2 regions of the Mesorhizobium sp. P2_C5_2 genome follow, and region 1 is predicted to be linked to the other one. Evidence: riboswitches for the same ligand, from Rfam matches in the RefSeq annotation. Region 1 holds a riboswitch; the other holds the start of a gene.
What was found. Region 1 has a riboswitch for thiamine pyrophosphate ahead of AC1D1B_RS07580 (YkoF family thiamine/hydroxymethylpyrimidine-binding protein). Riboswitches for the same ligand answer to the same signal wherever they lie in the genome.

Region 1 (4,403 bases):
CATTGTCGATGACGCGCCGCCACGGCATCAGCGCGTCGCGCTGCGGCATGAAGGCGAACGGGCTGCCATCCAAGGGCGCGCCGTCGAAGCGCATGTCTCCTCCGCCTTTCAGCGCGCCGGTCAGCAGCCGGAACAGCGTCGACTTGCCGGCGCCGGAGGGGCCGAGGATGGAGACGAACTCGCCGGCCGCGACGTGAAGCGAAATGCCGGCAAGCACCTCCAGCGCGCCGAAGCTTTTGCTGATGTCCCGGAGCTCGAGCCGTTTCATTGGCGGCTCTCTTCCGAACGCTTACGGTCGTCGCTATCGCTCCCCGCATTTTCCCAAGGCATGGCGAGACGCTGGACGAGCACGGCAATGCCGAACAGGATGAGCGTGAGCGCGGCGCTGACGGCGACTGCAGCGAGCACCAAATCGGGGCGGAAATTGTTCTTGGCGTTGAGCATGTAGATGCCAAGCCCCTTCGCCGCCCCCGCATATTCAGCGAAGATTGCGCCGACGATGGCGTAAGTGATGGAGATGCGCAGCCCAGCGAAGAAATAGGGCAGCGCCGAAGGCAGCCGCGCCAGCCAGAAGATGCGCCAGCGCCCTGCCCCCATGGCGGCGAGCATCTGCGAAATCTCCGTGCTCGTGGCGGCAAAACCCTCGACCAGCGCCACCATCATCGGGAAGAAGGTGACGAGCGCCACAAGCAGGATCTTCGGCATCAACCCGAAGCCGAACCACAGCACGATGAGTGGCGCGATCGCCACAAGCGGCAAGGTCTGGCTGACGATCAGCAGCGGAAAGAGCGCGCGGCGCAGCGGGGCCAGAAAATCGACCAGCGCCGACAGCACGAAGGCAGCGACCAACGAGCAGGCAAAGCCGGCAAACGTGGCGCGGATGGTGGGAAGCATGTTTTCGGCAAGGGCGGCGCGATTCTCCCAAGCCTGGAGCAATACGCGCGACGGCGCCGGCAGCATGGTGGGGGCGACACCGCCATAGCGGGCGTAGAGCTCCCAGGCGACGAGGAGCAGGGCGAAAGCGAAGGCGGCGGGTGCTGTCTTGGCGACGGCAGAGGCCACAGCTGATCTCCCCCCTCGAGGGGGAGATGTCGCCGAAGGCGACAGAGGGGGTCGCCGACCGTAGAGCGCCCACGCCCTGCCGACGCGAAAAGGACGTCGGCGCTCCACGCGCTGGGACCCCCTCTGGCCTGCCGGCCATCTCCCCCTCAAGGGGGAAGATTCACCGGCATCGCCGTCTTCGCCAATCGCCAATGGCTCCTCTCCTCTCTGTGCTGAGAGGTCAGAGGCGGAGGCATCTCCGCCACGCGATGGGTTGGGCAAAACAGCCACGGCAATATCCTCGACGAACGACGCTTGAGCCGCGGCTCAGACGGCGCTCGGGCTGTTCGCCGAAATCGTGATGTCGAGGGTGACGTGGCCGGCGCCCGGGCCGAAGCGGCAGAAGGCCTCGGCGAGCGTTGCAAACACCGCACCGGCATCGCCGCGTAATTTGGTGCAGAAGTTTTTCGAGCGCTCGAAGACACCGGACTGCTTCAGGAAATCGATGCAGCCATAGATCTCGTCCATGTGGTCGCCGGTACCCATGACATAGAGCGAGAATTGCGCAGCCACCGGCTGGCTAGTCGATGGCGTGGCCTGTACGGCGCGGATCGCGGCGAGCTTGCGCTCGTCCAGCGGAATGGTGGGGCCGCCGGTCTCGTCGGAGCGGCAGATCGGATCGTCGGGCTCGCCCGGACAGCCACGCGAAACCGCTGCCGAAAGCACGCAGTGCTTGCCGCTTTTGGCCGCCGCCACGAACAGGTCGCGCATGGCTGGAAAGAGCACCTCGGGCGGCCCGACCAGAAGCGTCGAGATGTCGTCGGTCTCGATCCGCAGCCGGTCGCGCCAGGGATCGAGCGCGCCGAGCGCGCCAAGGATGACGCCGACGAAATCGTCGGTCATGGGATAAAGGGAAATCTGTGCGCCGGAAAACATCGCCCGCCTCGCTCCGCTGGTATTATCCAGATCAGCTTTAGGGTCCGAAGGCTTGCCGCCCTCATCTCAGCCCCGACCATACGGAGCACCCCTGTGGATGAGCGGGTTAAAGCACTGTTCGAGCGATTGGGGAAGAGATTTTTTTCGGCGGTCATCGCGAAGTATGTTGGGGCCAGTTTTCTTCGTTTGTGAAAAAGCCGCGCCATTCGGGTGCTGAATTCGTTCAAATTGTACGCGCCAAGCTTGACGAGATTTCGTACATAAAGTACGATACCTTTTTCACCCGAGGGGTTTTCCGTGAGCACAGCGAACCATGCCGCCTTCGCCGACCTCTCCCGCCCGCTGTTGTCACCCCCACTGTTGTCGCTCTTGTCGCTCGACCAGCGCGAACGTGTTGCCGGAGCTTGGCGGATGGCCAGCCAGGACATCGCCGACGACATCCGTTTCATCCGCCAGTATCTGAAAGTGATTGCCGAGAAGGACGAGAGGCTGTCGACCGGCACGCTCGTTCACAGCCGCGCCTATGTCGAGGCCTGCGCCGGCTGGCTGCCGCAAACGGTGGCGCGCTATCTTCGCCATCTGCGCCAGATCACCGAATGCGAACTCACCATGACAGAAGCCGGCATCCGCTTCGCGCTGTCGAGTTATGCCTGGGAGGCATGAGACGCTGTTTCGCCTTGTCGCCAAACAAACAAATTGCGCTGCCCATTGCAGCCGCAATTCGTCAGGTTGAGAGGCTCGGGCGCGCCTGAACGGCGGGCGCCAAGGATGGCCCCCCGGGCGAATTCAGCGTTGCCCTATTTCGACTTGGCCTTGCCGGACTTTGCGGCCGCAGGCTTCGCGGCCTTTGGCTTGGCGTCTACCTTGGCGGGCTTCGCAGCAGCCTTCTTCGCCGCCTTCTTCGGCTTGGCGGCTGCGCCATCGACTTCAGCCGTCGCCTGCTCCCAGTGTTCCTGATGTGCGCCTTCGGGGCGGCCTGCCTGTTCCCAAATCTCGTGTGCGCGCTGGCGAATACGGTCCTGTCTGTCGTCCGTCACTTAAGCCTCCGTGGTTGGGTCCGATCGGTTGGTCCAGATTCCACGAAAACATTAGCCGAAAATTCAGCCGGCGTCTTGAGTGACTCAGCGCCGATCGGAAACGACCGCGACACCAAGCAGTGCTGCTTTCTTGGTAATCAGCCCCGCAAGGTCGGCATCCGAACGATCGGTGCCGGTGCGCTCGCGCAGGACCGCGATCGCATCCTGCATCGACAACAGCGCCGTACTGCGCTCGGCCAGCAACTTGTCGCAACACGCCGCAACATTGGCGGAATTCGGGGTTTCGACATGCGGCAACATGGCAATGCTCCTTTCCCGATTCGACCCTGCCATTCTTGTTCGCAAGAACGGCAGGGCCGGATTATCGATGATGGTTCTATCGGTCGGAACTACTCGACGACCTCGATGATCCTGCGCGTGCCGGGGTCAACCAACACGGTATGATTGTCGACGACGGCGTATCTGTACTGAACATCGGGCACCTCTTGCAGTTCGACCGTGTCAGGCAAAGCAGAGCCGACATTCAGTTCGACGCCGAGAAGATTGACCGAGGCCAGCGGGTGCTTATGCACATATTCGCGAACGACCGTGCGCTGTTTGGGGGTGACGATCACCTGCTGCTGCGCCGGCTGCGTGACGATCACTTCGTCGGCAGCGGCAACACCGAGACCAGCGATCATGGCAAGCCCGGCGACGGCGGGAATAAGGACGGTTTTCATCTTCGTCTCCTGTCGTTGTTAGCGAGCGCCGCCTTGCTCCCGCACGAGGCGAAAACAGCACAGATCGAGATGGCGGGCTCCTGGAGGCAAACGCCTCCGGTACGGTCTTGTTCCGTAAGTGGAGACTAATTGATCGGCCCGATCAGGCATTGAGGCTGGAACCGCATCGGCATGATTCGCATTGAAGACGATCCCTCAGGAGACCTTCAATATGAACGATATGCGGCTCCAAGTTCCGGTGGCGATTGCGGTCGGCGCCGGCTTCAAACGCGACATCGCGACGTTGGCCGAGATGCAGAATTTTCTCAAGGAATGGCCGCAGGCCGGACGCGGCAAGATTTATGACACGGCACTGAGGGCCTGCGAAATGGCCAGGGCTGGACACCTGACCAAGGACCAGGCGCGGCGGGCCTTCACCGCCTTTGCCGAGGCGGCAGGCATTGCCTGGACCGGTATCGATCCGGTGACGGCGCTTCGCCTGGCCAAAACTGGCTGGCCCCGGCCCACACTGTAGAGACCTCAAACGAGATCATTGCTTCGGCGGCTGCACAGGCACCTCGCCGGGCTTGATCACCGGCGTTTTGCCTTGATCCGGCGGCGGCTGCGTCATGCCCTGGTCACCGCTGGGTGGCGGCTGCAGCACGCCGCCGCAAGAACCAAGATTGGCGGT
Region 2 (4,403 bases), on a different contig from region 1:
GCCGGGTCGACCGACTCGCGCTTCTGGTCGAGCGTGGCGATTTCCAGATTGGTGCCGAGCCGGACCGAGCCGGCATCTGGCTTCAACTCACCGGTCAGCATCTTCAACAGCGTCGTCTTGCCGGCGCCGTTCGGTCCGACCAGGCCGACGCGGTCGCCGCGCTGGATGCGGGTCGAAAAGCCCTTGACCACGGTGAGATCGCCAAAGCTCTTCTCGATGTTCTTGGCCTCGATCACCAGCTTGCCGGATTCGGCGGCGTCGCTGGCCACCATGGTCGCCGAGCCCTCGGCGCCGCGATGGCCGCGAAAACGCTGGCGCATCGTCTGCAATTCGCCAAGCCGGCGCATGTTGCGCTTGCGCCGCGCGGTCACGCCATAGCGCAACCAGTGCTCCTCGCGTACGATCTGGCGGCCGAGCTTGTGCTGCTCGCGCTCTTCCTCTTCCAGCACCAGGTCGCGCCATTCCTCGAAATGGCCAAAGCCCTTGTCGAGGCGGCGGGTCTGGCCACGATCGAGCCAGACGGTGGCGCGCGAGACGCGTTCGAGAAAACGACGATCGTGCGAGATGACGATCAGCGCCGACGAGGTGCGGACAAGCTCCTCTTCCAGCCATTCGATGACCGACAGATCGAGATGGTTGGTCGGCTCATCAAGCAGCAGAATGTCGGGCTCCGGCGCCATCACGCGGGCGAGAGCGGCGCGGCGCGCCTCGCCGCCGGAGAGATCGTTGGGGTTTTCGTTGCCGGTGAGGCCGAGATGCTCCATCAGATAGGTGGCGCGGTAGGGATCGTCGGCCGGCCCAAGCCCCGCCTCGACATAGGCACGGACATTGGCAAAGCCCTCCATGTCGGGCATTTGCGGGAGATAACGCACCGTCGCTGAAGGCTGGCGAAAGACTTCGCCGTCCTGCGGCTCGATCAGCCCGGCGGCGATCTTGAGCAGTGTCGACTTGCCGGAGCCGTTGCGGCCGACCAGCGCTATCTTGTCGCCGGCGGACGCGGTGAGTTCGGCGCCATCGAGCAGCGGTGTGCCGCCAAAGGTCAGTTTTATCCCGTCGAGATTGAGAAGGGGCGGGGCCATGTCAGCTTTCAGGCAAGGGATAGGGATGAGCGAGCAGCAGCGCGCGGCCATGACCGAGCGCGATTTCGAGCCGGCCCCCGGTCTTCTGTGACTTGACCTCGTTGGAGATGGTCAGCGACGAGCCGAAGGCAACCTCGACATGGTCGAGCGGCCATTTGGCGCCGGTCACGGTGAGGCCCGAAAGATCGGAAAAGCCGAGCACCGAAAACAGCGTACCGTCGGCGTAGTCGAAGCCGGCCTTGCCGGGCAAAAGGGGAACGCCCTCCTGCGCGCCGCTGGTCAACAGCACTTTTGTGCCGGCCTCGGCCAGCCGCAGGCTGAGCGCCAGGTGAAGGAAGGCGTGGTCGGCGCGCTTGCCGCCGAAAGCGCCGGCCAGCACCAGGCTGGTGGCGCCCCGCTCCAACGCCGCTGCGATCGCCAGTTCGCCGTCGGTCTTGTCTTTTTCCGGCGGAAATACCTGGCGCGGCACGGCGGCGAGATCGGCGGGCAGGTCCGCCGGCACGGAATCGAAGTCGCCCACCCATAGCTCCGGCATCAGGCCGAGCAGGCGGGCATGGCCGATGCCGGCGTCGGCGGCAATGACGCGCGTGCCCTCGACCTGGCGGTCGAGCCGGGGCGTGCGGATGAGATCGCCGCCAAGCAGGATGGTGAATGTGCTCATATCCGGTGGCCCTTACCAGCCCTGCCGGCGAAACGGAAGGCCGAGCGCCACCGCCGCTAGATCAGGATGACGTTTGGTTGAATCGTCATCCTGATCTGGCTCCTTTTTTTGGAGCATGATCTTTTTCCGAAAACCGGTTCCCACTTTTCGGGATCATGCTCGAGCAAACTTCCGCTTGCGTGGCACCTTGGCCGGGCCTATGTGTCGAAACGCTCTAACGGGGTGCCGGACGCGACTTTCGCGGACCGGCTGAGAGGCAGTCTCGCCAACCCGCTGAACCTGATCCGGTTTGTACCGGCGGAGGGATTAGACGCTTCGGACAGACCGACGCCTCAATTCCTTTCAACACGCATGAGGAGGCGCCGATGTGCATGTTTTTGTCCCGTCTTGTCCCAGCCCTGGGTCTTGCTGTTTCGCTTTTGGCAAGCCCTGCGTCCGCGCAGGACAAACTTACCATCTACACCTACGAGAGCTTCACCGCCGACTGGGGTCCCGGCCCTGCTGTGAAGAAGGAATTCGAAGCCGAATGCGGCTGCAGCGTCGACTTCGTCTCGGTCGCCGATGGTGTCGCGCTGCTCAACCGCGTCAAGCTCGAAGGTGCCTCGACCAAAGCCGATATCGTGCTTGGCCTCGACACCAACCTGACCGCCGAAGCCAAGGCCACCGGGCTGTTTGTCCCGCATGGCGCGGTGGCTGAAAACAGCGTGCCGGGCGGCTGGAGCGACGATACTTTTGTCCCCTATGACTATGGCTACTTCGCCGTCGTTTACGACACCGAGAAGCTGAAGAGCCCGCCCAAGAGCCTGAAGGAATTGGTCGAGGGCGACGCCGCCGACAAGATCGTCATCCAGGATCCGCGGACGTCGACGCCGGGTCTCGGCCTGCTGCTCTGGGTAAAGTCGGTCTATGGTGACAAGGCGCCGGAAGCCTGGGCCAAGTTGAAGCCGAAGGTGCTGACGGTGACGCCGGGCTGGAGCGAGGCCTATGGCTTGTTCACCAAGGGCGAGGCGCCGATGGTGCTGTCCTACACGACCTCGCCGGCCTACCACATGGTCGCCGAAAACACCGAGCGCTACCAGGCGGCGTCTTTCGAGGAGGGCGAATACCTGCAGATCGAGGTCGCCGGCATCACCACGACAGGCGCGAAGAACCCGCTGGCGGCAAAGTTTTTGGCCTTCATGACCGGACCGAAGTTCCAGAATGTCATTCCGGAGACCAACTGGATGTTCCCGGCGGGCAAAACCGACAAGCCGCTCAATCCGGCGTTCGACAAACTGGTCAAGCCGGCCAAGACACTGCTGTTCAGCCCGGAAGAGGTTGCGGCCAATCGCAAGGCCTGGGTGGATGAGTGGCTGACGGTGATGAGCAAGTAGAATTCAGGATGGCGCTTGAACACCCCCCTCTGTCCTGCCGGACATCTCCCCCGCAAGGGGGGAGATCAAGCGCTCGACCGCTTTCGCCAATCCTCCACGCAGCAAGTGCGGGACGCGGAGTGAAGTTGCTAATCTCCCCCCCTGCGGGGGAGATGTCCGGCAGGACAGAGGGGGGTGGGCGGGAACTCGACGCGGATAACGCTTCCGTCCTATTCAAACCATCCCGTGTGTTTGGTTAGGCGGAATGCCAACGCCCAGCGATCCCCGCATCACCGCCGGCATCGTCGCGCTCGCGGCAATCGCGCTGCTCATCGGCGGCGCCTTTGCCGGGCTCATCCGCGAAGGCGCGCACGACCTTTCCGGCGCCGCGTCCGCCTTCGATCTCTATCTTCTGCGCGTCGTCCGCTTCACGCTCTGGCAGGCAGTGCTTTCGACGCTGCTTTCCGTCGTGCCGGCGCTGTTCGTGGCGCGTGCGCTCTCGCGGCACCCGCGCTTCTTGGGCCGCGGCTTTATCCTGCAGCTGTTCACCGTGCCGCTGGCGTTGCCGGCCATTGTCGCGGCGCTGGGCATACTGGCGCTCTATGGCCGGGCGGGCTATTTCGCAGGGATCGCTGGCCAAAGCTGGCCTGATATCTACGGGCTTTCGGGCATCCTCGTCGCCCACGTCTTCTTCAACCTGCCGCTGGCGACGCGGCTGTTCCTCGAAGCGCTGGGGACGGTGCCCGCCGATCAATGGCGGCTGGTAAGCCAGCTCGGCATAGGGGCGAGACCGGCTTTCCGGCTGATCGAATGGCCGGTGCTGCGTGCAGCCCTGCCGGGCGTTGCCGGACTTGTCTTCATGCTTTGCATCACCTCCTTCACCATCGTGCTCATCTTGGGCGGCGGGCCGGCGGCGACGACGCTGGAGGTCGCCATCTACCAGGCGCTGCGCTTCGACTTCGATCCGGCACGGGCTGTCACACTCACGGTGCTGCAGATCGCGCTGACCTTCGCCGTGGTGCTGGCGCTGACGCGGCTGGGCGCCAACGTGACCGGCGACGCCAATCTGCCGGTGGCGCCACGCCGATATCTCTCGGCCGGCCCGATCGAAACGGCGCTCAACACAGCATTGATCGTGCTTGCTCTGCTGTTCGTCGCCGGGCCGATGGCGGCCACCGTCGCCTCCGGCCTTGGCGCCGATCTCAGCCGGCTGGCCGGCGAAAGTGCGGTGCGCCAGGCGACGCTGACCAGCGCCGGTCTTGGCCTGCTGGCGGCGCTGCTTTCGGTGGCGCTGTCGCTGTCGCTGATCAT

Region 2: it holds a riboswitch for thiamine pyrophosphate, as region 1 does, so the genes downstream of both, thiB (thiamine ABC transporter substrate binding subunit) here and AC1D1B_RS07580 (YkoF family thiamine/hydroxymethylpyrimidine-binding protein) in region 1, are expected to answer to the same signal.

The regions. Positions count from the first base shown of each region.
Region 1 covers NZ_JBFUDV010000002.1:151,644-156,046, forward strand. Annotated here, with positions in the region: gene AC1D1B_RS07570 (ABC transporter ATP-binding protein) at 1-268, opposite strand, end outside; gene AC1D1B_RS07575 (ABC transporter permease) at 265-1,062, opposite strand; gene AC1D1B_RS07580 (YkoF family thiamine/hydroxymethylpyrimidine-binding protein) at 1,369-1,977, opposite strand; TPP riboswitch at 1,968-2,080, opposite strand; gene AC1D1B_RS07585 (hypothetical protein) at 2,275-2,640, shown strand; gene AC1D1B_RS07590 (DUF2934 domain-containing protein) at 2,775-3,014, opposite strand; gene AC1D1B_RS07595 (hypothetical protein) at 3,099-3,314, opposite strand; gene AC1D1B_RS07600 (DUF1236 domain-containing protein) at 3,404-3,733, opposite strand; gene AC1D1B_RS07605 (DUF982 domain-containing protein) at 3,945-4,247, shown strand; gene AC1D1B_RS07610 (hypothetical protein) at 4,263-4,403, opposite strand, start outside.
Region 2 covers NZ_JBFUDV010000008.1:209,800-214,202, reverse strand. Annotated here, with positions in the region: gene AC1D1B_RS27495 (ABC-F family ATP-binding cassette domain-containing protein) at 1-1,079, opposite strand, end outside; gene AC1D1B_RS27490 (thiamine diphosphokinase) at 1,081-1,740, opposite strand; TPP riboswitch at 1,949-2,063, shown strand; gene thiB (thiamine ABC transporter substrate binding subunit) at 2,112-3,113, shown strand; gene thiP (thiamine/thiamine pyrophosphate ABC transporter permease) at 3,358-4,403, shown strand, end outside.